Regions from separate parts of the Propioniciclava sp. LT432 genome, predicted to be linked through region 2. Evidence: predicted binding sites of a transcription regulator. Region 2 holds the regulator's gene; the other holds the start of a gene.

What was found. The regulator LexA, encoded in region 2, represses DNA repair genes until DNA is damaged. The targets are predictions, from matches to a motif close to TCGAACANNTGTTCGA.
Region 1: a site for LexA is predicted at 11,637-11,652, ahead of AC5YDV_RS03080 (DUF6504 family protein). Genes of this name have one in related genera too.

Annotation. Positions count from the first base shown of each region.
Region 1 is NZ_JCAKNE010000004.1:64,039-79,882, forward strand. It holds gene AC5YDV_RS03035 (DUF58 domain-containing protein) at 1-609, shown strand, start outside; gene AC5YDV_RS03040 (transglutaminase TgpA family protein) at 606-2,759, shown strand; gene AC5YDV_RS03045 (SCO2097 family morphological protein) at 2,787-3,140, opposite strand; gene dinB (DNA polymerase IV) at 3,208-4,380, opposite strand; gene AC5YDV_RS03055 (glycosyltransferase family 2 protein) at 4,501-6,129, opposite strand; gene AC5YDV_RS03060 (hypothetical protein) at 6,280-6,594, opposite strand; gene AC5YDV_RS03065 (nuclear transport factor 2-like protein) at 6,867-7,085, shown strand; gene AC5YDV_RS03070 (DNA polymerase III subunit alpha) at 7,281-10,952, opposite strand; gene AC5YDV_RS03075 (SAV_6107 family HEPN domain-containing protein) at 10,945-11,325, opposite strand; gene AC5YDV_RS03080 (DUF6504 family protein) at 11,325-11,612, opposite strand; gene AC5YDV_RS03085 (polysaccharide deacetylase family protein) at 11,737-13,155, opposite strand; gene AC5YDV_RS03090 (hypothetical protein) at 13,185-13,391, opposite strand; gene AC5YDV_RS03095 (DUF4126 domain-containing protein) at 13,465-14,064, shown strand; gene AC5YDV_RS03100 (phytoene desaturase family protein) at 14,066-15,019, shown strand; gene AC5YDV_RS03105 (HelD family protein) at 15,077-15,844, shown strand, end outside.
Region 2 is NZ_JCAKNE010000001.1:50,284-66,127, forward strand. It holds gene AC5YDV_RS00240 (regulatory protein RecX) at 1-406, shown strand, start outside; gene miaB (tRNA (N6-isopentenyl adenosine(37)-C2)-methylthiotransferase MiaB) at 520-2,013, shown strand; gene AC5YDV_RS00250 (antitoxin) at 2,125-2,337, opposite strand; gene miaA (tRNA (adenosine(37)-N6)-dimethylallyltransferase MiaA) at 2,442-3,416, shown strand; gene AC5YDV_RS00260 (YeiH family protein) at 3,421-4,455, shown strand; gene dapF (diaminopimelate epimerase) at 4,511-5,353, shown strand; gene hflX (GTPase HflX) at 5,346-6,797, shown strand; gene AC5YDV_RS00275 (endonuclease/exonuclease/phosphatase family protein) at 6,868-8,100, opposite strand; gene AC5YDV_RS00280 (hypothetical protein) at 8,184-8,750, opposite strand; gene AC5YDV_RS00285 (ATP-dependent DNA helicase) at 8,880-10,871, shown strand; partial or broken gene AC5YDV_RS00290 (hypothetical protein) at 10,875-11,135, opposite strand; gene lexA (transcriptional repressor LexA) at 11,246-12,055, opposite strand; gene AC5YDV_RS00300 (hypothetical protein) at 12,277-12,645, shown strand; gene nrdR (transcriptional regulator NrdR) at 12,900-13,397, shown strand; gene AC5YDV_RS00310 (vitamin B12-dependent ribonucleotide reductase) at 13,451-15,844, shown strand, end outside.

The DNA.
Region 1 (15,844 bases), on a different contig from region 2:
GCCCGCGACGACGTCCGGCGCATCCACTGGCCCTCGACCGCCCGGAGCGGGACCTTGATGGTGCGCCGCGAGGAGGCCGCCTGGGATCCCACCGCCTGGGTGCTGCTCGACTCGCGCGCGGCCACCCACCCGGACGCCCGCGGCGAACGCCCCACCTTCGAGTGGCTGGTCTCGGCGGCGGCGTCCATCGGACTCCGGCTGCTGTCGGACGGCTACTCCGTCACGCTCATCGACGCCGAGGGCGTCCGGCACGAGGTGTCGGCGAACCGGGTCGCCGCGTCCGCCGAGTGGCTCGACCCCCTGGTGGACGCCGACGTCACCGCCGTCCAGGACCTCCACGAGGCCACACTGCACATGGCCCAGGCGTCGTCCGAGAACCGCATCGTCGCCCTGCTCGGCGGCCTCGACCGGGGCACCGCCGACCTGCTGGCCGCGACCACGGCGTCCCGCCACGAGCGCACCGCGCTCGTCATGACCCCGGACGCCGACGCCCGGCCCGCCTTCGACGACGGCCGCGCAGTCCTGGTGGACCACGGTTGGGTCGTCCGTGAGGTGGAGGCGACCTCGGACATCGCGCGCGCTTGGGCCCCGGAGGGGGCGGGACGATGAGGATCGAGACGCGGCTCGGATTCGCCCTGGCGGTCGCCTTCTCCCTGCAACTGCTGCCCTGGACGCAGCTGACCCGCCACACGGCGGCCCTGCAGGCGGCGGGGGTCGTCATCGTGCTGGTGCTGGCGACCGGCTGGATCGCGCGACGCCTGCGGTGGCCCTCGACGAGCGTGGCCGTGGCCGAACTCGTGATGGCCGTGGCCGGCACCGTGGGGGCGGTCGCCTGGGCCAACGGCGCCCAACACCTGGAGCGCCTTCCCGCCCTGCTCGGCGAGGGCATCGCCTTCATCCAGAGCAGTTCGGCCCCCCTCTTCCCCCACCCCGGGGCCACCGTGGTCATCGTCATCGGCCCGGCGCTGCTGGCGATCGCGGCGGACGTGCTGGCCATCAGCACCGAGCGACCCGGCGTCGCCGCCATCCCGCTCGTGGCGATGTACCTGGTCATGGCCGTCGGACTCACCACCCCGACCCTGTTCAGCGAGTTCGTCCTGCTGGCGATCGGCATCGTCCTGGTCCTGCTGGCCGCGAGCCCGTGGGGTCGCGCCGACCGTCCGGGTGCCCGCATGGCGGCCCTCCTGACAGCGGCAGCCATGACCGTGGGCGCGCTCGGGGCGACGTGGGCCGTGGCTCGACTGGTCCCGACCTTCCAGCCGCGTCCCACCAACGAGCCGCTCCAGATGACAGACCCGTCGCTGGACCTCAAGCGCAACCTCGTCCAGGGATCGGACGAGGTGGTGATCCGGTACCGGACCGACAGCCCGGGGGGCACCTACCTCAAGCTCGCGACCCTGCCCGCACTGTCGACGGCCGGGTTCGCGCTCTCGGACGTCCGGGTCGCGACGGGCCGGATGCCGGAGCCGCCCGGGTCCCCGCGAGGGACCGTCCGGACGACGTCCGTCGAGATCGGAGACTTCTCCAGCGAGTGGCTCCCCGTCCCCTACGCCCCGACCTCGTTCGAGGCCCCCGGACAGTGGGGCTTCGCCCTGGACACGCTGGACGTGATGGCGCTGGCGGGCAGCGGGCGCACCAGCGCCACCCAGGGGATCAGCTACCAGGTGCGCAGCCTCGAGGTGCGCCCGGACGCCGCCGCGGTCGCCGGCGCCGGGTCGACGGGAGGCCCCAACCGCGACCTCACCCAGAGCCTGCCCGCCGAGGTGCCCGAACGCGTCCGCACGCTGGCGCAGTCCGTGACGGCGGCCGCGCCGACAGCGGGCGCCAAGGCGCAGGCGATCGAGGCGTACCTGCGCTCGCCGGACTTCACCTACTCCACGGCGGTCACGGCCGGCACCGGCGATGGCCTCGCGACGATCGACGACTTCCTGTTCCGGTCACGGACCGGCTACTGCGAGCAGTTCGCCGGGGCCATGGCGATCATGGCGCGGGAGGTGGGCATTCCGACCCGCATGGCCGTGGGCTTCGTCCCGGGCACCCAGGAGGGCGACACCTGGGGTGTGAGCGCGCGGGACCTGCACACGTGGCCCGAGTTGTGGCTGGACGGCCTGGGGTGGGTCGCGTTCGAGCCCACCCCCTCGCGCGGCAGCGCGGGGACCGGCAGCGTCGATGCCCCGCAGCCCGGGGGGACGCCCGGACCGACCGCGGCTCCGGCGACGGCCCAGGAGAGCCCGTCGCCCGCTCCGGCGGACGTCATCCCCACGGAGGAGCCCGCCCCCACGCCCGAGGGGTCGAGCCCTCAGGTGGACCTCGGGGCCTGGGTTCCGGTTCTGCTCGTGGTGCTCGTCGCCGTGGCCGGGGCGGCGGCGCTCCTGGTGCCCCGCATGCTGCGCGCCCGCCGTCGCCGAATGCGGCTGGCCGGCACCGGCGATGCCCGGGCCGACACCTTGGCCGCGTGGGACGAGGTGCGCGAGGTGGTCGCCGACCTGCGACTCCCGTGGCCGGACGGCTCCCCCCGGTTCGCCGCGGAGCGCCTCGTCAGCGCACTGGGCGGCGACGAGACGGCGACGGCGGCACTGCGCGGCCTGGCTGCGGCCACCGAGCGGGCGCTCTACGACCGGAGCGAGAACTTCGACCTGGCGGGTCGGTGGGAGCCCCAGGTGGTCGCCATCACGGCCGCCCTCACGGAGCAGGAGCGCGGACGCACGGGACGGCGTGCGGGAAGCAGCAACGCGCCGCCCCGCAGGGCCGCGCGCTGAGCTCGGTTCGGTTCGTCGAGGAGCAGGTCAGAAGGCGTCGTCGCCTCGTCGCCAAGGATCGTCGATGTGGTCGGTGAACGCGGAGTCCTCGGGCCGTCGACCATGTGACTGCGTCTCCACGACACGCCACGACTTGATGGCGACAACGGTCGACGCCAGCATGATGACGAAACCGACGACGCTGATGATCCACGTGATCTGCATGCCGCCGATGAGGGCGGCCAGACCGACCACGAAGCCCAGCCCCGCGATCGCGGCCCGGCGACGGTGAAGCTTGCGCGTCGTCGTACCACGGAGCGTGTTGGCGAGCTTCGGATCCTCAGCCGCGAGGGCGGCCTCGAGCTGCTCCAGGAGCCGTTGCTCCTTGTCGGACAGTGCCATCGCGCCTCCCTTCCTCGTGGGCGGCACCCCAGTGAGGGATGTGGGACAAGTGTAGGCGCCCACTGACTCAAACGGAACCGGACCGTCTCGTCAACGTGGCCCGCGAGACCGCGTGCGGCCCGAATCGGGCGATGGCGGCATCGGCCGCACGTTCCGCCTCGCGCCACCCTCGATCAGGCTCGTCCAGGGCCGGTTGGGTGGCGACCTGGTCGACGTCCAACACGTGCTCGACCCGGATGCCCACCCGGCGCAGTCGGGGTCGCTCGAGCCGGAACGCGCGCAACAGTCGGAGGGACGCGGCGTACACCTCATTGGTGGCGTCGGTCGGGTAGGGCAAGGTGAGCGACTTCTGGACGGTGCGGAAGTCGGCGAAGCGCAGGCTGAGGGTGACGGTGCGGCCGACGACGCGCGCCATGCGCATGCGCGACGCCACCCGCGCGCTGGTACGGAGCAACTCGGTGCGGACGAGGTCCAGGTCGTCGGTGTCCTTCGAGAACGTCTCCTGGCTGCCGACACTGCGGTCGCTCGGCTCGGTCGCGACGACGCGGCGTCCGTCGATGCCCCACGCGAACTCCCACAACTCCTCCCCGGCGCGCGCCCCGAAGGCCCGCTGCAGGGTGGACTTCGGCGTGTGCGCGACGTCGGCGACCGTGTAGAGGCCCAGCTTGTTGAGCTTCTCGGTGGTGGACGGCCCCACCCCCCAGATCTTCTCGACCGCCTGGGGGTGCAGGAACGGGATCACCTCGCCGGGATGGACGCGGAACAGCCCGTTCGGCTTGGCCTTGTTCGAGGACATCTTGGCGATCAGCTTGGTCGGCGCGATGCCCACCGAGCACGGAATGCCCTGCTCGTCGGCCACCAGCGCCCGGATGAGCTCCCCCACCTCCTCCGGCTCCCCCAGGAGGCGACGCGTTCCGGTGATGTCGAGGAACGCCTCGTCGAGAGAGACCTTCTCGACGTGCGGGGTGATCGTGGAGAAGATCGCGAACACCCCGTCCGAGGCGGCCTCGTAGGCGTCGTAGTCGGGTTTGATGGCGATCGCCTCGGGGCACAGCCGACGCGCCCGGGTCGACGACATGCCCCCCTCGACCCCGAACGCGCGGGCCTCGTAGGACGCCGACAGCACCACCCCGCGGTTGGCGCCCCCGACCCACACCGGCTTGCCCCGCAACTCGGGACGGCGGCGGAGCTCGACGGCCACGTAGAAGGCGTCCATGTCGACGTGGGCGAGGACAGGCACGACACCTCCTAGATTCGAACACCGATTCGAATCACATGCTAGGCCGTGGCTCCGACCCTTCGTCAAGCAGCCCCGCCCACCCCGGCCCGGCCACCCCGGCCCGGATCGCGCCTCACGCGGTCAACGTGACGCCCTCCGCTGGCGCGCGCTCCACGACTGCGGGGACAGCTGTCGCGCGCGTCCGCCCGATCCCGAGCGCTGCCCGCACCTGACCGGCACGGATGAGGAGCCCGGCCACCACGTCATCGATCGCGTTGCGCGTGCCGACGAGGCACCCAACCCGTACAGCGTCAGGACGGCGGTGAACCCGGCGTACAGCCCGAGGGGCGACCCCAGCGTGACCAGGGCCACGAGGGCCACCACCAGGCCCTGGAGCCCCAGCGCCGCCGGGAACAGGATGAAGTACGGCGGGGCGGACACGCGGTCGGCGATCTTGGGCGTCCGCAGGAAGGGTGCCTTCGTCCCGTTGAACGCCTGCTGGAGGGAACGCAATCCGCCCGCGAGGTTCACCGCCACCAGCAGCATGTTGAATCCGTACACGCGGAAGGTGTCACTGGCCCGGTACCCGTTGCGGGCGAGGTCCCCGGCGTGCGTCACCAGGTAGGGGGCTGCCAGGAGGGGCACCAACCACGGCACGACGATCCCGTCCAGGAGGTGGGCGGGGACCAGCAGCATGAGCAGCAGTCCCGTGGCCGTGACCGGCATCGAGGTGAGGTAGTGGAACTGGAGCAGCAGCCCGGGCAGCGGGGTGCGCTCGCCGCGCCGCGCACGCGTGCGCAACAACTCGCCCAGCTTGGGGAGGATGATGAGCCCGCCGTTGGCCCACCGCCGCCGCTGGATGACGAGCGAGCCGAAGTCGGGCGGCGTGGCGCTGTAGGCCAGCCGCTCCGGGAGGTTGTGCAGCGACCAGCCCTGGACGAGCAGGTCAAGGCTCGACTCGGTGTCCTCGATCACGGTCCGGTCCTGGATGTACCGGGTGATGGGGTGCCCGTCCTCCAGCGTCGTGGTGGCGATGGCGTCCAGCGCCTCCCTGCGCAGCACCGCGTTGGCGCCGACCCAGAAGGTGGCCCCGTAGTGGGTCATGCCTTGGTGCAGGAGGTACTGGATGTCGGTGGTCGCCCCGGCGATCCGTTCGAGCTCGCTGGTGGCACCGGGGAAGGCGGAATAGGGCGTCTGCGCGACCCCTACACGTCGGTTGGCCGGCTGCTCCATGAAGTGCACCAGGCGCAGGGCGTAGTCGGGCAGGAGGACGCTGTCGGCGTCCAGGGTGAGCACGTAGTCGGACGTCGGGAACCGCCGGTCGCCGAGCTGCCCACCCATGACGCTGAGGTAGGAGTTCAGGTTCATCGCCTTGTTCGGCTCGTGCGAGAGGTGCGCGTACGCCTTGCGCTCGAAGGAGGTGACCCGGACCGAGAGGGTGTCGACCAGCCGGGTGTACAGCGACGCCACGGCCTCGCGCGACACCGTGCCGCCCGAGGCGACGGACGCGGTGCGCTCGGCCTCCGCCTCGTACTCCCGGGCCAGCGCGAGCAGCACGTCGTCCGCGAACAGGCGATCACCGTGGTCGCCCGCCCGCCACTCCACCGCCCAGTTCCGCAGCGCGGACGCCACGGCCGCCAAGCAGTCACTGACGGCGCACAGGTCGCCCGTCCTCGCCGCACCGGTCGGGCCACCCTCCAGGAACCGGCCGTAGTCGGCCTCCACGCGGCGGCGGACGGGCTCGAGTTGGGCCTCGACCCGCGCCGGCATCGCGCGGGCGTCGGCCAGCAGGGACGCCGCCCCGGACCCCTGCGGGGGGTGGGGCGGATCGTCGATGAGCAGGACGATGCGGACGTCGGGGTACTCCAGCAGCGCGGCCGACAGCAGCGTGCGGCGGATGACTTGGGGCTCCTCGCGATACTAGGGCACCAGCACGGTGATGGAGGGGCGGCGCTCGCGCACCGTGGCCCGCGCCACCGCCAAGGAGACCGGGACGTGGGTCGCGAAGCGGCGGGCGGCGCCGATCCGGGCGAGCAGGTGCATGGCCGTCGCGAAGGTGAGGAGGGTGCTCAGGGTCAGGTAGGCGGCGATCGCCACGGTGGTGGCCCAGTGCTCGAACGCCCTGGCGGCCAGGGCGTTGCCGACCACGAGGACGGACATCAGGACCCACAGGGCGAGCGTGAGGACCAGGGCGCCGATCGCACCGGACGCGCCGCCGGCGATGGGGTTGCGCATGCGAAGAGGGGATGCTTGAACGGGGGACGTGTACCCGGGGGCGGTGTTCACGTTCCCTCATGCTAGGGCAGTGCACCTTCGAACCGGCAATGTTGCGCGCACTTGCAGCAGGGCAGGTTTCCATTTGCGGAGCCTGGTGATCCGATCAACGCCCTCCATCTTTCTTCCTCGCACGAAGCCGGCCCGGCGTACGCTGGAAAATGGGACAAATCGTCCCCAAGGTTGACAATTGAACGAGGATTGAGGTGTCCCTTGAAGGCACCACGCGCACCATGCAGAAATACTGGGATTCGGAGCACTCCGACGTCAGCATGATGGCGGACGATGTCGTCTTCACCATGATGGCCACCGGTGAGGACACCAAGACCCCCGAAGGGGTCCAAGCGATGCTCAACTACTTCTACCATGTCGCCTTCGACGCGACCGCCACGACCGATTGGTCGGTCATCGGTGATGGGCGCGCCGTGGTGGAGGGCGAGGTGATCGGATAGCACATCGGCGAGTTCGCGGGAATTCCCGCCACCGGAAAGGACATCAAGGTCCCCATCTGCGTGGTCTACGACCTCGAGGATGACCTCATCAAGAAGGCCCGCATCTACTTCGAGATCCCTGTCCTCATGCAACAGCTGGGGGTGACGACGTAGCTCTCCGTTCGAACTCGTTCGACGCATTCGCGCCACCACGCCTCAGCGGCCCGACGACCCCGGACTGGAGTGCCACAGCTTGCGGCCCGGGTCGGCGTACCGCTGCGGAACCGACTTGGGCGACTCGCCGGCCGGCGCGACGTCGGTGTAGGGCGACTGCACGAACCCGCTGGGGTGGATGAGCACCCGGCGCTGCCCCATGCCGCCGGCCGCCCCGGCATGCTCGGTATCGGCGCGGCGCCGGGCCCGCTCCCCCTGCGACCCGCCCTCGCCGTCGGCGTACGGCCGATCCTGGGACTTCGCGTTCCAGTCCGCCTTGAGCCGTTCGTTCTCGACCACGACGGACGCCTGCGCCGCGAGTTCGGCGTCGATCAGGGCGTGGACGGCGCCGACCGCGGCCCGTTCGTCGCCGGTCGCCTCGAGCGTGGAGCGCCACAGCGCCTCGAGGTGGAGCAGGTCCCACGCGCCCAGCGCCCTCAGGGAGACGCCACGGGCGCCCGTCCGGCGCAGTTCCCCCACCCCCACGATCAGCCACGCGTTGAAGACCGTCCGTGCGAAGGGACCCTGGGCGTCCTCGAAGAAGGTGAGGTCGACCGGCCCCGTCCCGTCGTCCAGGGTCAGGAAGACCACCCGCTTGCCCGACTTCACCGGCGGCGTCTGCGTGGCCACCTTCACCCCGGCCACCAGCAGCCGGCTGCCGCTGCGCCGCTTCATCTGCTCGTCCGACTTCGTCGTGCCGATCGCCTCGATGAAGTCGCGGTGGTCCTCCATGACGTGGCGGGTGGCGTCCAGGCCCAGCACGGCCAGCTCGGCGGCCATCCGCTCCTGCGAGGTCATCTCGGGCAGCCCGGACACCACCACGTCGAGCGGCCCTTCGACAAGCTCAGGGTTGGAGGGGGTGAAGTCGAACGCCACCTGGACGGCCTGGTGGCCGGTCGCGCCACCCGACCCGAGCCCTCGTGCGCGGCCGTGGGCCCGGGCGTCCACGCGGTCGGCCCGTTCGAGGTCGGCCAGGGTGAGCAGCAGGTCACGACGGGTGACCCGCCCGCGCGTTCCCAGCCCGTGCGGCCGGTCGATGCCGTAGAGGGAGTCGAAACCGCCCGCCAGCACGAGGTGCTCGGCGACGTCGGATCCCGGCCGCGCGCGGTGCCAGAAGTCGACCAGTCCGCTGTAGGGCTGCCCCGTGACGATGCGCTCCACCTCGGCCTCGCTGATGCCCTTCACGTCGGTCAGGGCGATCCGGATGCCGAGGGCCCCGCCCTCCACCTCCTCCACCCGGTACACGTCCCCCGAGGCGTTGACGTCCAACCCCAGCACCGGGATGCCCATGCGCCGCGCCTCCGCGAGGATCAGCCGCTTGGGGTACATGCCCGGGTCGTGCGTGAGCAGCCCGGCGATGAAGGCCGCGCCGTGGTGCCACTTCAGCCACGCCGACTGGTAGGTGGGCAGCGCGAACGCCGCCGCGTGGGCCTTGCAGAACCCGAAGGACGCGAACGAGACGAGGATGGCCCAGACATCGGAGATGAGCCGCTCGTCGTAGCCGAGCTTGCGGGCGGCCGGGAAGAACCAGCGCTTCACGTCCTCCTGCCCCTCGGGCGAGCCGAGCGCGCGCCGGGCCTCGTCGCCGTAGGCCAACGAGCAGCCCGTCATGGCGGCGACGACCTTGATCACCTGCTCGTGGAACACGATGACGCCCTTGGTCTCGGCCAGGGCGGGCTTCAGGTTGGGGTGGGGGTACACCGCCTCGGACCAGCCGTTGCGGGCCCTCAGGAACGGCACCACCATGTCCGACTTCACCGGGCCGGGCCGGAACAGGCTGATGTCGATGACGAGGTCGTTGAACTCGCTCGGGGAGAACTTGCCGACCAGTTCCCGCTGGCCGGGCGACTCGATCTGGAAGCAGCCGATGGTCTCGGCGCGCGAGATCATCCCGTACACGTCGGGGTCGTCGTAGGGCGCCAGCGCGTCGATGTCGATGCGCTCCCCGGAAACCCGTTCGATCTCGTCCAGCGCGTGCGCCATCGACGACTGCATTCGGATGCCGAGGATGTCGAGCTTCAGCAGGCCCAGGTCCTCCACGTCATCCTTGTCGAACTGGCTCATCTGGTAGCCGCCGAACGAGGACTCCACCGGCGTCCGGTCGCCCAGCGTCGCGTCGGACAGGATCACCCCGCACGGGTGCAGCGCCACGTGGCGGGGCAGCCCGTCCAGCCCCTCGACCAGCTCGAACAGCACCCGCAACTGCGCGTCACCGAGGTTGGCCCGGCGCAGTTCGGGCAACTCGCGCAGGGCGTGCCGGACGTCGCGGGCCCGGATGTGCGGGAACGACTTGGCGATCTGGTCGATGTCGCCCGGCGGGAGGCTCATCGCGGCCCCCACGTCGCGGATCGCGTGCCGGACGCGGTACGTCTCCAGCATCGCCACCGCCGCGACCCGGTCGGCGCCGAAGTCGGCGAACACCCGGTCGTACACCTCGAGCCGACGCGCGGACTCCACGTCGATGTCGATGTCGGGCAGCGCGCGGCGCAGCGGCGAGAGGAACCGCTCCATGATCAGGTCGTAGCGGATCGGGTCGACCCCCGAGATGCCCAGGCAGTAGTTGACCAGCGACCCCGCGCCCGAGCCGCGCGCCGCCACCCGGATGCCCATCTCCTTCACCGTGTCGACGACCTGGGCCACGGTCAGGAAGTAGGCGGCGAACCCCATCTGCTCGATGACCGCCAACTCGTCGTCGAGCCGATCACGCACGGACGCCGTGGGTGCGGCATAGCGGGCGGCCAAGCCGGATTCGCACCGCGCGCGGAGCTCGACCAACCCGCCCGGGAACTCGGGCAGGTGGATCTCACCCAGCCCGATGTCGGTGACCGGGTCGAGGCGGCACCGCGCCGCGAGGTGGCGGGTGTCGCCGATGAGCCTCGACGCGTCGCGGCGACCGGCCAGGAGGGCGACCTCCTCGGCGGTGGGCAGCATCTCCTTGCCGGACTTCAGGTACCCCTCGGCGTTGCGCCGGTCGACGTTGCGGACGTCCAACGGCACGAGGCGGCGGGCGGCGTCCAGCACGTCGGCGACGGGGGCGTCCGACTTGTGCGCCATGCGGACGGCATTGGTGAGGACGCCGGTCAGGCCGTGGGCGTCCGCGAACCCGAGCATGCGCCCGGCCAGCCGCGCCGACCCCGGTCCGGCTCCCGCGAGGTGGTGGTTGGTCACGCCGACGACGAGTTGGTGGGGCGCGACGACCTCCAGCCAGTCGGCCAGCACCCCCTCGGCGGCCCGGTCGTCGCGGCGGGCCAGCGCGACCCCCAGGTCTGAGTCGGGACCGAGCACGACCACGACGTCGTCGCGGTGCTCCCCCACCAGCTCCCGGGTGGTGACCGGCGCCCCCCGCTCGCCGCGGGCGTGGGTGGCGCTGACCAGCCGACACAGCGACCCCCACCCTTCTCGCGACTCGGCCAGGACGACCGCCCGCGCACTGCCCCGCTCCGGACGCCGTGGGTCGTTCGCCACCGCGAGGTCGGCCCCCACCACCGGCGCGATGCCGCTGGCCAGGCACGCTTTCGCGAACCGGACCGCCCCGTAGAGGCCGTCGCGGTCGGTGAGTCCCAGCGTGTCCATGTCGTGGCCGGCGGCGGCCTCGACGAGCGCGCTGGGGTGGGACGCCCCGTACTGCAGCGAGTACCCGGACGCCACGCGCAGGTGGACGAAGGGATCAGGCATGCGACGCCCCCAGGCTGGCCGCCGCCCGAGCGAACGCGTGCGCGTCGCGGACGAGGTCGTCGGCCTGACGCGTGCTGATGATGCCCACGGCCCCGGCATCGACGGCCCGCACCTTGAGCTGGATCATCGCGAAGTACTCGGCCCACTCCCCCAGCTCGGGCGCGACGCGGGCGAGCACCGTCCAGATGCCCACCCGCTCCCGCAACCGCGGACGCCGGCGCGCCAGCACGCCGGCGGCCACCCGCAGCGCGGCACGGTGGGCGGCCAGGTAGCGCTCGGCGGGACGTACGGCGTCCTCGGCGGCGGCCAGGGCTGCGGCGATGTCGTCGGCTGCGTCCGGGACGCCGATGGTGCGGACCTGTTCGGCGGACATCAGTCCACCACCGTCCGCAGGATCCATTCCTCGCCGTTGACCGGGTGCGCCAATTCGTACACGCCCGGCAACGACGAACGCCCCGAACTGGCCAGCACGCGGTACACCTCGGCCTCGGCGAGCAGGTCGTCGGACTCCTTCAACCGCCACCAGTCCGCAGTCTCACGCCAACGCGACTCCACCCCCAGCACGCGCCACAGCTTGCGGCGCCACAGGAACTCCACCGGCCCGGGCAGCCCGTCCACCTCGCCCGCGCGCACCGCGATCGGTTCGTCATAGCGTCGCATGGTTCACCCCCGGAAAGCCCTCTTTCGAACACTTGTTCGATGGATTCACCACTCTACGCACCCCCTCCGACAGTCCGTCAAGAGGGTTCGTCCAGAGGGCTGGAGGGGGCGGAAACCAGGAACCTCACCGACGCGAGCGCACGCTCCCGGGCTCGGTCGTCCCCAGCAGTTCCGACACGGTCACGAGCGTGAATCCGCGCTGGTGCAGGCCCTCGATGATGCGCGGCACGGCGTCCACCGTCCACGGGGTGTCGTGGAGGAGCACGATCGAACCCGACTTGGCGCCGCCCACCGCGGCCGTCACCGTGGCGTCCGCCGAGTGGGTCCTCCAGTCGAGGGTGTCGATGTCCCACAGCACGAGGGGGAGGCCGGCCACCTGCTGAGTCGTGACGTCGTACTCGCCGTACGGCGGTCGGAACAGCGTGGCCCGGACGCCGGCGCGCGCGATCTCCGCCTGGGCCCGGTCCACCTGGGCGCGCTGCGCGGCGGCGTCGAGCCGGATCAGTTGCTGGTGGTCATGGCTGTGGTTGCCGACCTCGTGCCCCTCGGCGACCATCCGCCGCACCGCGTCGGGTGCGACGCGCACCGAGGACCCGAGCACGAAGAAGGTCGCCGGCGTGCCGAGCCCGGCGAGTTCGTCGAGCAGCCGCGGCGTGGACTTGCCGGGACCGTCGTCGAACGTCAGCGCCACGCACGCCACCGCTGAGCAGTCGACCGGGTCCCTGGGCGGGGGCGCCACCGGCCCAGCCGCCGACGGGGACGCCGAGTGCACCAGTCCGGTGGCCGCCTCCCGGACGAGCCAGCCCTGCTCCGAGAGGAACCCGTCGACGACCGAGGGTGCCAGCGTGACCTCGGCCACGCCGTCCTCCGACGGCAGCACGAGGCTCGCGGCGACCCGGACGACCAGTTCGCCACGCGGGCCGAACACGAGGTCATCGAGCAGGCGGTCCGACACCTCCGGAATCGCGGCGCGATCCTCCAGGACGGGACGCCCCTGGGCACGCAGCGCGTCCACCACGGCGTCCGCGGCCGAACGACGCGCGCTCGGCGCGATGAGTTCGGCTGAGCGCAGCGCCCGTCCGGCAGCACGCTCGCCGTAGCGGACCGACGACGACTCCGCCCCTGAGCCGCCGACGAACTCTGAAACAAAGGTGCGGATGCCGACCCAGCCCGGCGAGTCCAGCACGGTCTCCCACGTGGCATGCAACTCCGGGGGTGCGGTCTTCGAGGGGGACGTGTCGGCCAGGAAACGGGCCTCCCGCGCGCCCAGGTCCGTCGCCATCAGGCGCGTCAGCGCGTACGCCCCCGGCACGACGGGCCACTGGAGGTGCACCGCGCGGGTCGGGTCGTCGTGGGAGAGTGTCTCGACGGTCCAACTGGGGCCGAGGGCCGGCGCCGCGCTGGACGCCGACGTGACGGGCTGAGGCGCGGCCGTCGGTGCGGGCGTGGCCGTCGCTGCGGGAGCGGTCGTCGCCCCCGGCGAGGACATCGCCGCCGGCGGGGACGCCGCGCAACCACCCAGCCCCAAGGACAGGACGACCACCCAGGCGACCGCGCGGCCACCCCGGCAGATCACTGCTGGCGGAACGAATCGTCCATCACGTCGACCCGCGGCGGGCGCAGGATCGAGCGGGCGACATTGCGGAAGTCGTGCGTGTCGAGGATGTGTGCCGCTTCCTCGTCGGTGAGGTGATAGGCGTGCGCCAGCATACGGACGTGCTCGGTGTAGAAGGCGTGTAGCTTGTCCACGCCCTTCAGGAACTCCAGCGCATCGCTCATGGTGCCTCCTGTTGGGTGGGGTGCCCCAGAAGGGCCGGAACGGCGCCCACCCTACCGGTACTAACCTGAGCCCATGGAGATGCTTCCCGCCGCCTTCGCCTCGGGCTGGGCCAGCGGCATCAACGCGTGGGGCACGGTGCTCGTGCTCGGCGTGCTGGGCCGCTTCGCCGGGATCGAGGGGATCCCCGCCGGGTTCCAGCGCACCGAGGTCCTCATCATCGTGGCCGTCCTGTGCGCCATCGAGGTGGTCGCCGACAAGATCCCCTACGTCGACAGCGCGTGGGACACCGTCTCCACCGTCATCCGCCCCATCGCGGGAGCGGTCATCGGCGCCCTGTACGCGGGCGCCACGGGCGACCTCGCCACAGTCACGCTGGCCTCGGTCGGCGGCATCACCGCGCTGGTCAGCCACCTCACGAAGGCGGGCATACGGCTCGCGGTGAACACCTCACCCGAGCCGTTCACCAACGTGGCAGCCTCCTCCGCCGGCGACGTGGCGGTGACGGGCGTGGCCACCCTTGTCGCGCTGGCCCCGGTCGCCGCCGCCATCGTGGTCGCGGTCCTGCTCGTGGTCGGCGTCCTCGTGCTGTGGCGGATCTCCCGTCGCGTCCGACGCGGTTGGGCGGCCTTCCAACGCTGGCGCAACCGCACCGACTCCCCCACACCTGCCTGACGTGAGCCGCGTCACCGTCCTCGGCCGCACGTTCGCCGGCGTCGCGGCGGCCGTCCGACTGGCACGGGTCGGCCACGAGGTCACCCTCGTCGAGGCACCCGGCGACGCGGACGCGCTGCGCTCGGCCCTCGGCGACACGCTCGACTTCCCCGCCCCCTGGCGGGACCTGTTCAAGAAGTCCGGACGCCCCGCCGCCGGCGCGCTGGGATTGCACGGGCTCGACCTCGTACCGGACCCCGCCGGCTCCCCCACCGACCGCGGGGACGTCTGGTACGCCGACGCCGCCGCCCTCGGTGAGTCCAACGCCCGGGCCTGGCGCGACTTCGTGGACGCCGCCGACGACACCTGGCAGGCGCTGCGCCCCCTCGGCCTGGAGGCCGAACTGACCCCGGACGCCGTCGCCCGCGCCGGCCTCCACCCGCGCCGGAGCCTCGCCGACGTCGCGAGGACGCTCCCGCACCCCGCCCTGGCCACCCGGGTCGTGGCGCTGGCGTCCGACCGCGGGCTGGCGCCGGACGCCGCACCCGCCTGGCTCACCGCCCGTCTGTCGGTCGAGCGGACCTTCGGGCGCTGGCGCCTGGAGGACACCTCCGGGGACGCGCGGCCGGCGTCCGCGCTGGTGGACGTGCTGGACGACCGGCTCGAGGAACGGGGGGTGACCGTCACGGACGTGGCGCCCGACGGTGCTGACGCCACGATCGACACCCGCGACCCCGGCGTCCGGTGGCGCAAGCCACCCCGGTGGTCGCGCCGCGACTCCTTCCTCGACCAACTGCTGGCACGCCCCGCCCTGCGCGACCCGCGGCGTCCGGGCCTGTTCCATGCCTCGGCGTCCAGCCCGGGCGGCACGGAGCCCTGGGCCCAGCTCCTCAGCGGAGCGCTCGCGACGTACGCGGCTCACGAGTTCCTGACCGGTGAGGACATCCGCCCCACGAACAAGGCGCTCGCGCGTTGATTCGAAGGGGTAGAGTTGGTCTCTGGCCGAAAACAGACAGGACAGGGACCCTCCGCCTTGAACGACTCTGAACTCCTCGTCCATGAGCTCGCCCACGAGCAGGCTCATGTGGATGCCGTCTACGCGCGCCTCGACGAGGCGACCGAGTCGGCCCGCACCGCGGCCCAGACGGGCCAGCAGATCTTCCAGTCCGACCGGCAGACGTGGATGCGCGAGGAGGACGGAACCGCACTGTTCGAGCGCGACGCGTTCACCTTCCAGGCCGCCAAGCGCCTCGCCGTGCTGGACGCCGAGCACGAGGGCCTCGTCTTCGGACGCCTCGACCTCGAGGAGCCCGAGCACCGCGAGGTGCGCTACATCGGGCGCATCGGCGTCCGCGACGAGGAGTACGAACCCCTCGTGATCGACTGGCGCGCCCGCGCCGCCGAGCCGTTCTACCGAGCCACGCCGCAACAGCCGATGGACGTCGTACGCCGCCGCGTGCTGCGCTGCCGCAACGACAAGGTCGTCGGCATCGAGGACGACCTGCTGGACGCCGACTCCAACACCGACGACCTGCCGATCATCGGCGAGGGCGCGCTCATGGCGTCCCTGTCCCGCTCGCGCGGGACCCGCATGAAGGACATCGTCGCGACGATCCAGGCCGAGCAGGACCTGGCGATCCGCGCCGAACACGCCGGCGTGACGATCATCAGCGGCGGGCCCGGCACGGGCAAGACCGTCGTGGCGCTGCACCGCGCCGCCTACCTCCTGTACTCCAACCGCCGCCGGTTCGAGCGCGGCGGCATCCTCGTGGTGGGTCCGGGGCCGGTGTTCATGAACTAC
Region 2 (15,844 bases):
CATGGCGAAGAAGGCCGTGCCGGACGAGATCATCGAGTCGGTGCTGGACCGGTTGGAGGAAGTCGGACTCGTCGACGACGCCCAGTTCGCCGGTCTGTGGGTCGAGGGTCAGCAGCGACGCATGAAGTCGTCACGGGCGCTCCGGGCGGAGCTGCGGCTCAAGGGCGTGGACGCCGCGGTCATCGATGAGGCGCTCGCCGAGACTGCGGACGACGCCGACTACGAGGCGGCACTGGCCCTGGCTCAGAAGAAGGTGCGCAGCATGGGCAGCCTCGAGCCGCAGGTGCGGTACCGCAGGCTGGCAGGCGCTCTGGCGCGCAGGGGGTTCTCGCCGGGCCTGTGCCACCGCGTGGTGTCCGAGGTCATGGACGGCATGCCCGACGCGGCGTGGCAAGGTGACAGCTGACCCCTTGGTCATGTGTTCAAGGGTGTCCGAGTGATGCACAGCTGCATCACTCATACTGCTCTGGAGCCCACCATCCCGGGGGGTCGCTGGCCGTGACGTAGACTCGTCCAGCCATGACTACGCACGCAGCGCCACGCACCTACGAGGTCATCACCTACGGGTGCCAGATGAACGTCCACGATTCCGAGCGCATCTCCGGGCTGCTCGAGGAGGCGGGCCACGTCCGCGCACCTGAGGGGGAGCGCGGCGACATCATCGTGTTCAACACGTGCGCCGTTCGTGAGAACGCGGACAACCGTCTGTACGGCAACTTGGGCCACCTCGCACCTGAGAAGTCGAAGAACCCGAACATGCAGATCGCTGTCGGCGGCTGCATGGCGCAGAAGGATCGCGACACCGTCGTCAAGAAGGCCCCGTGGGTCGACGTCGTGTTCGGCACCCACAACATCGGGTCGTTGCCGGTCCTGTTGGAACGCGCCCGCGTGGAGCGGGCCAGCCAGGTGGAGATCGAGGAGGCGCTCACGCGCTTCCCGTCCACCCTGCCCACCCGACGCGAGTCGCCGTACTCGGCCTGGGTGTCGATCAGCGTCGGCTGCAACAACACCTGCACGTTCTGCATCGTGCCGTCCCTGCGCGGCAAGGAGCAGGACCGCCGCCCCGGCGACATCCTCGCCGAGATCCGCGCCTTGGTCGACCAAGGGGTCCAGGAGATCACCCTGCTCGGCCAGAACGTCAACAGCTACGGGGTCGAGTTCGGCGACCGGCTGGCCTTCGGCAAGCTGCTGCGCGCCTGCGGCGAGGTCGACGGACTGGAGCGGGTGCGCTTCACCAGCCCGCACCCGGCCGCGTTCACCGACGACGTGATCGCCGCGATGGCCGAGACCCCCAACGTCATGCCGAGCCTCCACATGCCGCTCCAGTCGGGGTCGGACGCCATCCTCAAGGCCATGCGCCGCTCGTACCGCTCGGAGAAGTTCCTGGGGATCCTGGACCGCGTCCGTGCAGCGATGCCGGACGCCGCGATCACGACCGACATCATCGTCGGATTCCCCGGCGAGACCGAGGAGGACTTCCAGGCCACCCTCGACGTGGTGGCCGCCTCGCGATTCAGCGCCGCCTTCACGTTCCAGTACTCGATCCGCCCCGGTACGCCGGCGGCAACGATGGAGAACCAGGTGCCCAAGCAGGTCGTCCAGGAGCGCTACGAGCGCTTGGTCGACCTGGTCGGGGAGGTCGCGTGGGACGAGAACAAGAAGGTGGTGGGAAAGACCGTCGAGGTCATGTTCGCCACCGGCGAGGGCCGCAAGGACGAGGCGACCCATCGCGTCTCCGGCCGCGCCCGCGACAACAGGCTCGTTCACGTCATGATCCCCGAGGGCATGGAGCGCCCTCGGCCAGGCGACATCGCGGACGTCGAGATCACCTACGCCGCGCCGCACCACCTGAACGCCGACGGTGCGGTCTCCAACCTCCGCCGCACGCCCGGCGGCGATGCCTGGGCCCGCTGGAACGATGCGACTCCGGCGCCCGCCGGGGTCGGCCTCGGCATGCCGCTGCGCAGGCCCCAGCCGATGGCGCCGGCGTCCGATGGGTGCGGACAGGCCTGAGCTGCCGAAGAAACGACTCAGGGCCGCCCCCATGGGCGGCCCTGAGCGAGATACGTTGCGTCTCGGACGGACTGTCTCGAACGAATGTCCCGGAGCGGGACCATCAACGAGTCAGGCCTGCTCCCCTGGAGCGGGCGCGGCCTCGGCGGGCACCTGGTTCGGCGCTCCGATCTGGTCCTTCAGGAACTCCTGGGCCTGGTCGACCTGCGCGGCGGAACGCCCGCCGGTCCTGCTGTCGACGAAGTCGCCGACCTGGTCGATCCCGGCCTCCACCTGCGCCTCGTTGGCGTTGGCGGCGTTCTTGATGTCGTCGAAGATGCCCATGGGACCCCCTTTCTCTCGTCTGTGTGCCGTCTGGTACAACCGGCGTCCACCACGGTAGCCGCGCGCTGGACCCCACAACAGGCCGGACCGGCCAGAATGGACCGGTGCAGAAGATCCTCGCGCTGAACGGGCCGACGGCCAGCGGCAAGTCGACCCTCGCCGTCGACGTCGCCCTGGCGCTGGCGGGGCGCGGGCAGCCGGCCGAGGTCGTGAACGCCGACTCCATGCTCGTCTACCGGGGGATGGACATCGGCACGGCGAAGCCGACCGCGGAGGAGCGCCGCGGCGTCCAGCACCACCTCATCGACATCTTGGACGTCACCGAGACCGCCACGGTCGCGCAGTTCCAGCAGCTCGCGCGGGCCGCCATCGCCGACTGCCGCGCCCGCGGCGTCCTCGCGATCGTGGTGGGCGGATCGGCGCTGTACATGCGCGCGATCCTCGACCACTTCGAGTTCCCCGGCACGGACGCCGCGGTGCGGGCACGCTGGGAGGCGGAACTCGAACGCGTGGGTCCCGAGGCCCTGCACGCCCTGCTCGCCGAGCGGGCGCCGGACACCGCCGCCGAGATCCAGCCCAACAACGGACGTCGGACCGTCCGGGCGTTGGAGGTGCTCGAGCTGACCGGTGGGCACGCCCCCAACCTGCCCGAGTGGACCTACGCCCTCGAGGGGGTCACCAGCGTCGGGCTCGACCTCGACCGCGCCACCATGGATGCCCGCATCGTCGAGCGCGTGGACGCCATGTGGGCGGCCGGGTTGGTCGACGAGGTGCGCGCCCTTGAGGAGCGGGGCCTGCGCGAGGGCGTCACGGCGGTCAAGGCGATCGGATACCGGCAGGTCCTGCAGTTCCTCGACGGCGCATTGTCCGAGGACGAGGCCCGCCGCGCCGTCGTGCAGGCGACCAAGCGGTTCGCACGCCGACAGCTGTCGTGGTTCCGGAGGGACCATCGCATCGCCTGGCGGGATGCGCTGGAGCCCGGGTTGGCGAGGTCTCTAGCAGACGAGCTGACGGGGCTCACGCCCGCGCCCACTCGTCAGTACAGCGTCAGGCACACGCCGGGGGCGGTGGAAGCATAGGGCGGTGAAATCGTCTGCCTGGGGATACGTCCTTCCTGTCATCGTCGGTTCTGTCGCGTGGGTCCTCGGCCAGCAGGTGCCCGTGATCGGCGCCCCAGTTCTTGGCATCGTGTTCGGCCTGCTCATCGGCCAGTTCCTCGGCCAGCGCGCGGAGTGGAAGAAGGGCGTCCAGTTCAACGCCAAGCGTGTGCTGCAGGCGTCCATCGTGCTGCTCGGCGCCGGCATGTCACTCACCCAGGTCATGTCCATCGGTGGGGCGGGGCTCCCCGTCATGCTCGGGACGGTCATCGTGGCCGTGGCCGCCGGGATCCCGCTCACGCGAGCGCTCAAGGTCGATCGCGAGACCGGGATCCTGGTCACGTACGGCACCACGATCTGTGGGGCGTCCGCCATCGCGACGATGAGCCAGGTGATCAAGGCGCGCGCCACCGCGATCGCGATGTCGATCGCCGTCATCGTGATGTACAACGTGCTCGCGGCGCTGGTCTTCCCCTCGCTCGGGATGACCTTCGGGTTCACCCCGACCACCTTCGGTCTGTGGGCGGGCACCGCCGTGAACGACACCTCGTCCGTGGTGGCAGCCGCCACGTCCTTCGACGCGCAGCTCATCGCAGCGGGGGTCGTCGTCGGTGGCATGTCGGCCTCGGCGTATGCGGTCGTGGTGAAGTTGGTGCGCACCCTCATGCTGGTGCCGCTGGCGCTCTTCCAGCAGTGGTTCGGCAACCTCCGGGCGCCGGAGTCCGAGCGCTCCCGGACCGTCTGGTGGAAGATGGTGCCGGGCTTCCTGGTCCTGTTCCTCGTGGCCGCGGCGCTGCGGACGATCGGCGCGATCCCAGAGGCGATCGTCCCGTGGCTGACCCTCGCCGCGCACTTCGGCACCACCGTCGCCATGACGGGTGTCGGCATGTCGAGCTCCCTCCGCGCCATCAAGCAGGCGGGCTGGCGTCCGCTCGCGCTCGGCGGCATCCTGTGGGCGCTCGTGGCGACCACCAGCCTGGCGCTCCAGGCGGCGACGGGTCAGTTGACGTTCCTTCCCTGAGGCCCGACCGCCAGCCGAGCCTGCGCCGGTTGCCCCCCGTGGGACAATGGCCGACGTGCTGCAATTCGCGAAGGGACACGGAACCCGCAACGACTTCGTCCTCGTGACGGACGCCGACGACGCGCGCCCACTCAGCGACGCCGAGGTACGCTTCCTCGCCGACCGACGCTCCGGCATCGGTGGCGACGGGATCCTGCGCGCGGTCAGGGCCCGGCACATCCCGGAGTGGGACGGCGACCCGGACCTCTGGTTCATGGACTACCGCAACGCGGACGGCTCCATCGCCGAGATGTGCGGCAACGGCCTGCGGGTGTTCGCGCGGTACCTCGTCGAGGAGGGGCTGGTGCCGGAGGGCACCACCGAGATCCCCGTGGGCACGCGAGCCGGTCTGCGGGCGGCGGCCCTGCTCGACGATGGCCGGGTCCGGGTCTGGATGGGACGTCCGCGGATCGCGGAGGCTGGGACGACGGTCCAGGTCGGTGACGCCAGTTGGGGCGCCACGAACGTGGACGTGGGCAATCCGCACGCCGTGGTCCTCCTGGGCGACGGGGACGAGCTGACCGAGCTCGACCTCACCCGGGCACCCAGCTGGTTCCCGCTGGACTCCTTCCCCGGCGGCGTCAACGTCGAGTTCGTGGACCAACTCGAGCCCGGTCACGTCCGCATGCGCGTGTTCGAACGCGGTGTGGGGGAGACGGAGTCGTGCGGCACGGGGACCGTGGCGGTGGCGTCCGCCGTCGCGCGTGCGCACGGCGAGACCGACGGTCGTTGGATCGTCGACGTACCCGGCGGCCAGGTCGAGGTCGACCTGCGCGGGGGTGAGGCCTGGCTGACCGGTCCGGCCGAGATCGTGGCCCGAGGCAGCGTCACGTTGCCGGGCAAGGAGACACATGGCTGACACCTACGATGCCACGGTTGACCCCGAAGAGGGCGACCTCGAGTTCGGCGATCCCGACTACGGCGATCCCCACTACGACGGCGACCAGCTCGATCTGGCCGAACGCCTGAGCCTGCGCCGCGTCGCGGGCATGTCCACCCAGCTGACCGACATCAGCGAGGTCGAGTACCGCGAACTGCAACTGGAGCGCGTGGTGCTCGTCGGCGTGTGGACGTCCGGCACGCAGGCCGACCACGACAACGCGATGGCCGAGCTGAAGCTGCTCGCCGAGACTGCGGGATCGGAGGTGCTCGAGGGTCTGGTCCAGCGGCGCACGCACCCGGACCCGGCCACCTACATCGGCCGCGGCAAGGTGGACGAGGTGCGCGAGGTGGTCATCGCGACCGGGGCCGACACGGTCATCGCCGACGGTGAACTGGAACCCGCCCAGCTGCGCAACCTCGAGGACCGGATCGGTGTCAAGGTCATCGACCGGACGGCCCTGATCCTCGACATCTTCGCCCAGCACGCCAAGTCGATCGAGGGCAAGGCCCAGGTCGAGCTGGCGCAGTTGCAGTACCTCCGCCAGCGCCTGCGTGGTTGGGGTGGCAACCTGTCCCGCCAGGCCGGTGGCCGGGCGGCGGGCGGCGCCGGCATCGGCGGGCGTGGTCCCGGTGAGACCAAGATCGAGACCGACCGTCGCCGCATCCGCACGCGCATCGCGCAGTTGCGCAAGCGCCTCCGCGAGTTGGACGCCGTGCGTGACACCAAGCGGTCGGAGCGTAGGCGGAACCAGGTCCCCTCGGTGGCCATCGTCGGCTACACGAACGCCGGCAAGAGCTCGCTGCTCAACCGCCTCACCGGTGCCGGCGTGCTGGTTGAGAACGCCCTGTTCGCCACCCTCGACCCGACCACGCGCCGAACCCAGACCTCCGACGGCCGCGTCTTCACGTTGACCGACACGGTCGGCTTCGTCCGCCACCTGCCCCACGACCTGGTCGAGGCGTTCCGTTCGACGCTGGAGGAGTCCGCGGACGCCGACCTCCTGCTGCACGTCGTGGACGCCTCCGACCCGGACCCGGCCGGACAGATCACGGCGGTGCGGACCGTGCTGAACGACATCGGCGCCCAAGGCGTCGCCGAGCAGATCGTGTTCAACAAGGTCGACCTCGTGGACGAGTCCGTCCTGATCCCGCTGCGGACGCTGGCACCGGACGCCGTGTTCGTCTCGGCACGCACGGGAGCCGGACTCGCCGAGTTGCGGGACCGGATCGAGGATCGACTGCCACGCCCAGCCGTCGAGGTGGACGTCCTGATCCCGTACGCCCGGCACGACCTGGTCGACCGCATCCACCGGACGGGCGAGATCCTCAGCAGCGAACACACTGCCGAGGGCACGCGCGTCACCGCGCGCGTCAATCCGAACCTCGCGGGCGAACTGGCCGACTTCGGGGCGTCGACCTGAGCGGAGCCCGGGCCGAGGGCGACCGCGCCCTTCTCCTCGGCGAGCCGGAGCCCGCCGAGGAGTGACGGACTCAGGCGCGGTGCGGCAGCTTCGCGTCGATCCAGACCAGGCGGTGGTCGCTGGACGGGAACGGATAGGTGCCCGTCAACGACGAGAGCGGATCGCTGCTGACCGGCCAGAACACGCCGGCGTCCGTGACCGGGAGGTTCTTGCTCGGCAGCACGTAGTCGGCGCGCAGGTTGCCGGGGGCCCCGTCGGCGAAGTCAGCGGTGTCGAAGCGCGGGTCGCCGGTGTGGGTCTCGTTGCCCCCCTCCTGAAGCGCGGACGCCTCGGCGCCGCCGTCGCTGGCCGGGGTGATGCGGCTGTTGATGCGGTGGTGGTCGAGCAGCTGGTGGATGGCCCCGGCCGTCGAGTCGCCGTCGTTGGGGTCGGCGTTGTAGTCGCCGGCGATGACGAACCGCTCACCGGAGGCGAGGCCCCCACGGACGCCCTCGTCGTCGTAGATGTAGGCCGCCCGCCGGCCGCCGGCCACGTAGTCGGCCCAGAAGCGGATCTCGTCGTGGTTCTTGGTGCCGTTGCGGTCCTCGGCGCCGTCGAAGGTCGGCGGGGTCGGGTGCGCGGCGAGCAGGTGCACGGTCTTGGGGCCGACCTGGACGGGCACGTCCCAGTGCGACTTCGACGACAGGCGGAGCACCGCGAGCTCCTCGGCGGAGTACCAGTCGGCCGGTTCCGGCGTGGCGGGGTTGTCGGGCAACATCGCGCCGGGCATGTCCGCCCACACGAAGTTCTGGAAGGTGCGGACGTCATCGGCTGCGATCGGGTACCTGCTGTACACGACCATGCCGTACTGGCCAGGGAAGAAGCCGAAGCCGTGAGCGTCGTTGGGGCCGCCGACGGCGCCGTTGTTGTCCAGGTCGAGGTCGGTGGGGACGCCGGTGTTCGACGGCGCGATGAAGGAGTACGGGTAGTGGATCGGCGCCTGGCCGTTCTGGCCGACCTCGAGGTAGTTGGTGGAGAACAACTCGTCGTTGCCCGGCGCGTAGTCGAACTCGTTGATCAGGAGCACATCCGGGCGCGTCCGCTGGATGATCTCCGCGATCACGCGGGCCTGCACGTTGTTCGGGTCGGACAGGTCGTCGGCCAGATCGCCGGCGTTGGACCGGTTCAGGGACGCGTTGAACGTCGCGAAGCGGACGTCCTGGTCGACGGCGGGGGCGGCGAGGGCCGGTGCGGCGCCGATGCTGATGGCGAGAGCGCTCGCGATCGAGGCGGTGAGCGCGCGAAGCGTGGTGCGGGAAGTCATGTCGCGCAACCTAGCCACCTCGTGGTGACCCCGGGCGAACAGCACCTGACACGTGGGCGAATTCTGGACCAACGGGACGCCACTCAGTACGAGCCCCACATCCCGTAGGGACGGTGGAGCGCAGCAGGGTAGAGCCTGTCGATGGCCTGCTCGGCATCTGTCCAGTCGACTCCCTTGGCGACGAGGCGGGCGATGAGCGCGCTCCCGACGCGGTGCGTGAGGTGCCGACCTATGACCTCGGCGTGCACCTGTGCCGCGAACTCGGTGTCGGCCCAGGCGTCACCGAACACCGCCACGGCCACGTGCACGACCTGCTCGTCCAGCAGCCCCGCCAACCCCTTGTACTCGGGGCGGACGATCGGAACCGGCGGCGGCTGGAGGAGCATGACCTGCCTCCAGTCGTGGTCCGGATCCTCGAGCACTTCGCGTAGGCGCGGCAGGAGACGATCCAGCGGACACTTCCGCTCCTGCACGGGCAGGAGGAGCCGCAGGCGGGCGTTCATGCCCTGACTGCCTCGTCCGAACTGGGCGGCGAGCTCCTCGAGTGCGGCGCCGGCCCTGACGGCGGCGACGAGCTCGGCGAGCGATTCATCGGTCCACGGGACAGGCTTGGTCGCGCGGGGCGGGGTGGGCGTTGGGTGCAGGGACATGGGCTCCTCCTTCTCGGCGTCAGGACGATGGGCGGAGGGGACGTCCTTCCGTCATCGGAGGTGTTGTCCGCGTGTTGTCCGTCGGGCCGGTGGAACGAGCGGGTGCGGTGGTGAAGTAGCCTCGGACGGGTGCCCAGCCGAACCGACCAGATCCTCGACGCCGCTGTCGAGGCGATCGGCGGCGCCCCACGCGAGGGTCAGGTGGCCATGGCCCGCGCCATCGACCACGCGTTCGTCGAGAAGGAGCACCTGCTCGTCCAGGCTGGGACGGGCACCGGCAAGTCGCTGGGTTACCTGGCGCCGTCGCTGGCCCACCTGGCGGAGAACCCGAGGGGTCGCGTCGTCATCGCGACGGCCACCTTGGCACTGCAAGCCCAGCTGGCGAGCAGCGACATCCCGGCCGCCGTCAAGGCGGCGAGCAAGGTGACCGGCGGCGAGATCACCCACGCGGTCCTGAAGGGTCGAACCAACTACGCCTGCCTCCACCGGGCGCTCGACGGCACCGGGCGGGAGCAGGAATCCCTGCTCGGCGGGGAGGATCTTGTTGACGGCCTCCGTGCCGGCCGGGCGGACGCCGCGTCCGTGCTGGGCGCGGAGGTGCTGGCGTTGCGCGAGTGGGTCGAGGAGGAACTCGAGGCCGACGGCACCGGAGACCGCGACGACGCGCCCACACACACGGCCGCCGCGTGGGCTCAGGTCTCCATTCCCGTGCGCGAGTGCCTGGGGACCACGTGCGCCTTCTTCAACCAGTGCTTCGTCGAGCGTTCCCGCGAGACAGCGCGGAGCTCGCAGCTGGTCGTCACGAACCACGCCCTGCTCGCGATCGACGCCATGCACGGCAACACCGTCCTCCCCGAGCACGACCTCCTCGTCATCGACGAGGCACACGAACTGACGGCACGCGTGACCGGCGCCGCCTCGCACGAACTCAGTCCCCAGCAGCTGGAGCGGGTGTCCCGCCGCTGCACGACGCACTTGGAGGACGACGACCTCGCCGTGGAGTTCGCGGACCTGGGGGACGCGTTGGGGAAGGTGCTGGCCGACGCCCGCCTGGAACGGATCGAAGACCCGGATTCACCCGTCCTCACCGTCGTCGCCCACATCCGCGACGTGGCGCGGCGGGTGGTGAGCGCCCTCAAGTCGGAGGACCCCGACGCGAAGCAGGCCGCGGCCGCCGCCAAGGAGGTCTTCGACATCGCGGAGGCGATGGGAGCGCTGAAGGACACGGACGTCCTCTGGGTGAGCGAGCGCGAGCGCTTCGGTCGCTGGCTCGTGGTCGCACCGCTGGACGTCGCGGGCCTCTTGCGCGAGAAGGTGCTGTCGAACACGACCACCGTCCTCACCTCGGCCACGTTGAAGCTGGGTGGTGACTTCGAGGCGGCCGCGGCGTCCGTCGGGCTGCGGCGCAACGAGCGCGTGCTCGACACCGAACCGGAGGAGCGCACCGGGTTGGAGTGGCGGGCTCTCGACGTGGGTTCGCCCTTCGACTACGCCCGACAGGGGATCCTCTACGTCGCTCAGCACCTGCCCAACCCGCGCCGCGAGGGCATCACCCCCGAGGCACTGTCGGAGGTCGCCGAACTCGTGTGGGCGGCGGGTGGCCGCACGCTGGGACTGTTCGCCTCACAGCGGAACGCCGAGGCCGCCGCCCGGCACTGCCGCGCGGAACTGCCGAAGATGACCATCCTGTGCCAAGGGGACGCGCAGCTGTCGGAACTCACGCGCCGCTTCATCGCCGAACCCCACACGTGCCTGTTCGGGACGCTCAGCCTCTGGCAGGGCGTGGATGTCCCGGGGGAGACCTGCCAACTCGTCATCATCGACAAGATCCCGTTCCCCCGGCCGGACGAGCCGCTCATGCAGGCCCGCCAGAAGGCGGTGGCGGACGCCGGCGGCAACGGCTTCATGGCCGTGGCCGCCAGCCACGCCGCCCTGCTGCTGGCGCAGGGGTCCGGACGCCTCATCCGGCGGACGTCCGACCGTGGCCTGGTCGCTGTCCTCGACCCGCGGCTGCGGACGGCTCGCTACGGCGGCTACCTGCGGGCGTCCATGCCGGGGTTCTGGTCGACGACCGACCGCGAGGTCGCCGTCAACGCGTTGCGGCGCCTCGCCGGCGCGTGAGGCTCACTCACCCCACGCGAGGGCGGCCGCCGGTGGAACACGGGACGCCCGGATCGATGGCAGGACGGACGCCAGCCAGCCGGCCAGCAGCGCCACCGCCGTGATGAGCGCCAGGCGCAGCCACGGGATCGTCGGCACCACATCGGCCTCTGCCGCGAGCAGCGCCGCCACGCCGGCGAAGCCGTACAGCGACCCGAGCAGCAATCCCAGCACCACCGCAACAGCGGCGAGCAGGACCGCTTCCCACCCGAGCGCGAACCCGCACGTTCGCGGCGTGCTCGCCGAAGGTCATCATGAGGGTGACCCCGTCGATGAGCTGGAGATCCTTGCCCGCGAGGAGGACGCCGTTGCCGAGCCCGTCCACGGTCGGGGAGTCAGACGCGGCGCAGGACCGCGGTCACCTTGCCGAGGATGGTTGCCTCGTTGCCGTCGATGGGCTCGTACGCCTGGTTGTGGGGGAGCAGCCACACCTGGCCCGGGGTCCGCTTGAACGTCTTGACGGTCGCCTCGCCGTCGATCATCGCCGCGACGATGTCGCCGTTGTTCGCGTCGGGCTGCTGGCGGACGACCACGTAGTCGCCGTCGCAGATCGCGGCGTCGATCATCGAGTCGCCCTTGACCTCGAGCAGGAACAGCGTGCCCTCGCCGACCAGGTCGCGCGGCAGCGGCAGCACCTCCTCGACGTGCTCCTCGGCCAGGATCGGACCGCCGGCCGCGATGCGCCCGACCATGGGCACGTCGACCGATCGGGAGACGTGCACGTCCTCACCGAAGCCGGACGCCGGGGGCGCGGCCCCGGCCGGGGCGGGGGAACCGGGAGTGGCGGGCCTCATCGAGTCGGGGAGGTGCACCGCCAGGGCGCGGGGACGCTTGGGATCACGCGTGAGGAAGCCCTTGCCCTCGAGGACCTTCAGCTGGTGGGTGACGCTGGACGGGGAGGCGAGGCCGACGGCATCGCCCATCTCGCGGATCGTGGGCGGGTAGCCGCGGGACTCGATGGCCTCACGGATCGTCTCGAGGATGAGTCGCTGTCGGATCGTCAGGCCGTGAGAATCCTCCGGCCCGTCGGGGAGTTGGCGGACCTTGCCGATGCGCGCGATCTCGTCATCGGTCGGGCGCCCGCGCCGGGTCTGCCTGGGGATGGGCCGCTTGCCGCCGCCCCGCTTGTCATCCGTCGTCGCCATGGGCTCACGGTAGGACAATCCGACGCATCATTCAAACACATGTTCGGGTGTGTCCGGCGCGGTGTTGTCGCGGTGCGGGGGAGGCGTGCGCAGAAATTGTCGGACCCGGCTGGGACGGTTCTGGTGTCGTACGAAACGCTGAACACCTGTGCGAATGGTGCTTGCAATCGCAGGAGTGTTCGATAATACTGGTCGAACAGATGTTCGAAGAAGGAGCAGCCATGACCGCCGAGTTGCTGGACTACACGACCGGGGCCGACGTGGTCTCGCGCCGCATCCGAGCCGCGCGCTCCGCTTCGTCCGTGCAGGCCACCGGACGCCCTGCGAGCGCCCGTGCGGAGGAGCGGTGGGGTGCCCAGGCCCGCGCCTGTGAGGTCTCGCGTCCGGCAGTCGCGCTCGCCGCGCCGAGTGCCACGCGCCGGCTGGAGTGGACCCCGCGCGGTGTCGCCGTCCTGGTGCTGCTGGTGGCTCTGGTCGTCGGCATCATGGTCGCCACGCTGGTCGGGGCGTTCCTGGCGGTGAGCAACGAGCCGATGCATGCCGGTGCGTCCTCGGTGGTGGCGCTGGCCGCGCCCCAGCCGGCGAGTTGACGACTGGCGAGGGCCCCGGGGTCGCCGAGCGCGACCACCGGGGCCCTTTGGTCGCTTTGTGTCAATGGGTCGCCGTCCTGGGAAGACACCCCGGGACAGGGTTGCTTTGTGCTCAGGAGGCGCCTAACCTCTACATGTAGTAGTTACATCGTTGTTTTTCGTCCACAGCTTGTGGTCGTTCACCCACACGATGTACACGGTTCGTCCACATGTTCCTCCACAGCGGGGGGCGTTGCCGAGGGGAGGTGGGGTCGATGTACTGCCCGTATTGTCGGTTCACCGATTCTCGCGTCCTTGACTCGCGTGTCGCGGAGGATGGTAGTTCCATTCGCCGTCGCCGCGAGTGCCGGTCCTGTTCCAAGCGGTTCACCACCCTGGAGCAGATGCAACTCGTGGTCGTGAAGCGGTCCGGCGTCATCGAGCCGTTCTCGCGCGAGAAGGTCGTCACCGGCGTCCGGAAGGCCTGCAAGGGTCGTCCGGTCACGGAGGCCGACCTCGCCAAGCTCGGCCAGAAGGTCGAGGAGACCCTGCGAGCGAGCGGTTGCGCCGAGATCCCCGCCGACGACGTCGGTGTCGCCATCCTGGGCCCGCTCCGTGATTTGGACCCCGTCGCGTACCTCAGGTTCGCGTCCGTCTACCAGCACTACCAGTCGGTCGAGGACTTCGAGGCCGAGATCGCCCGGCTCCGAACCGCTGGAGCCGGCGACGAGTCGATCGCCGTTCCGGCTCAGACCGCCGAACAGCTGTTCTGAACCAGCCGCCGCGCGCGGTTCGCGCAGACAACCATCACCTCAGGAGGAGAGAAGTGACCGAGACCAAGCAGGCACCCCGCCGGCCGGCGGCCAAGCCCAAGGGGCTGACCATCGACCGCGTGTACACCACCGAAGGCGTCCACCCCTACGACGAGGTCACCTGGGAGCGTCGCGACGTCATCCAGACCAACTGGAGGACGGGCGAGAACGTCTTCGAGCAGCGTGACGTCGAGTTCCCCGACTTCTGGAGCCTGAACGCGTCCACGATCGTCACCACCAAGTACTTTCGCGGCGCGCTCGGCACCGCCCAGCGCGAGAACAGCCTCCGGCAGCTGATCGACCGCGTCGTCGGCAAGTACACCGAGGCCGGCCGCGAGAACGACTACTTCGCCACGGACGCCGACGCCGAGGTCTTCGAGCACGAGCTGACCTGGATGCTCCTCCACCAGGTCTTCAGCTTCAACTCCCCGGTGTGGTTCAACGTCGGCACCAAGAGCCCGCAGCAGGTCAGCGCCTGCTTCATCCTGAGCGTGGATGACTCGATGGAGTCGATCCTGAACTGGTACAAGGAGGAGGGCTTCATCTTCAAGGGCGGCTCCGGCGCCGGCCTGAACCTCTCCCGGATCCGGTCGAGCAAGGAGCTGCTGTCCTCCGGCGGCACCGCGTCCGGCCCGGTCTCGTTCATGCGCGGTGCGGACGCCTCGGCGGGCACCATCAAATCCGGCGGCGCGACGCGTCGTGCGGCCAAGATGGTCGTCCTCGACGTCGACCACCCCGACATCGAGGAGTTCATCGAGACGAAGGCGCGCGAGGAGGACAAGATCCGCGCCCTGCGCGACGCAGGCTTCGACATGGACCTGGGCGGCAAGGACATCGTGTCCGTGCAGTACCAGAACGCCAACAACTCCGTCCGGGTGAACGACGAGTTCATGAAGGCAGTCGAGGACGGCGCCCCGTTCGGCCTGCGCGCCCGCATGACCGGCGAGGTGATCGAGAAGGTCGACGCGCGCGAGCTGTTCAACAAGATGGCCAAGGCCGCGTGGGAGTGCGCCGACCCGGGCATCCAGTACGACGACACCATCAACGCCTGGCACACCAACCCCGAGACCGGCCGCATCACGGCGTCCAACCCCTGCTCGGAGTACATGAGCCTCGACAACAGCTCCTGCAACCTGGCGTCGCTCAACCTGCTGAAGTTCCTCAACGACGACGACACGTTCGACGTCGCGAAGTTCGTCAAGGCGTCCGAGCTGATCATCACCGCGATGGACATCTCGATCACGTTCGCCGACTTCCCGACCGAGGCGATCACGCAGACCACCAAGGACTACCGCCAGCTGGGCATCGGCTACGCCAACCTGGGCGCGCTGCTGATGGCCATGGGCCGCGGCTACGACTCCGAAGGCGGCCGCTCCTTGGCCGCCGCCATCACGTCCCTGATGACGGCCACCGCCTACCGTCGCTCCGCCGAGCTCGCCGCCGTCGTCGGTCCGTACAACGGCTACGCCCGCAACGCGAGCGCCCACCAGAAGGTCATGCGCAAGCACCAGGCCGCCAACGACGACCTCAAGGTCGTCGAGCCGAGCGACAGCCCGGTCCACCAGGCCGCCACCGAGCAGTGGGCGCAGGTCGTCGAGCTGGGTGCGAAGAACGGCTTCCGCAACGCGCAGGCGTCGCTCCTCGCCCCGACCGGCACCATCGGCTTCATGATGGACTGCGACACCACCGGCATCGAGCCCGACTTCTCCCTGGTGAAGTTCAAGAAGCTCGTCGGAGGCGGGTCGATGCAGATCGTCAACCAGACGATCCCGCGTGCGCTCAAGCGCCTCGGTTACCGCGACGAGGTCGCCGAGGCGATCGTCGCCTACATCGCCGAGCACGGCCACGTCGTCGGGGCGCCCGGCCTGAAGTCCGGGCACTACGAGGTCTTTGACACCGCCATGGGCGAGCGCTCCATCAAGCCGATGGGCCACGTCCGCATGATGGCCGCCGTCCAGCCGTTCCTCTCCGGCGCCATCTCGAAGACGGTCAACCTCCCCGAGTCGGCCACGGTCGAGGACATCGCCGACGTCTACCTGCAGGGTTGGAAGCTGGGCCTGAAGGCGCTCGCGGTCTACCGCGACAACTGCAAGGTCGGCCAGCCGCTGTCCGACGGCAAGAAGAAGGACGAGACGAAGGCCGAGGAGGCCCCGAAGCCCGAGGTGCGCGTCGAGTACCGCCCCCGCCGGCAGCGCCTGCCGAAGACGCGCACCTCGCGCACGACGTCCTTCACGGTCGGTGGCGCGGAGGGTTACCTCACCTCCAGCCAGTACGACGACGGACGCCTCGGCGAGCTGTTCCTGAAGCTGGGCAAGCAGGGCTCGACCCTCGCAGGTGTGATGGACGCCTTCTCGATCGCGATCTCCATCGCGCTGCAGTACGGCGTGCCGCTGGAGACCTACGTCCAG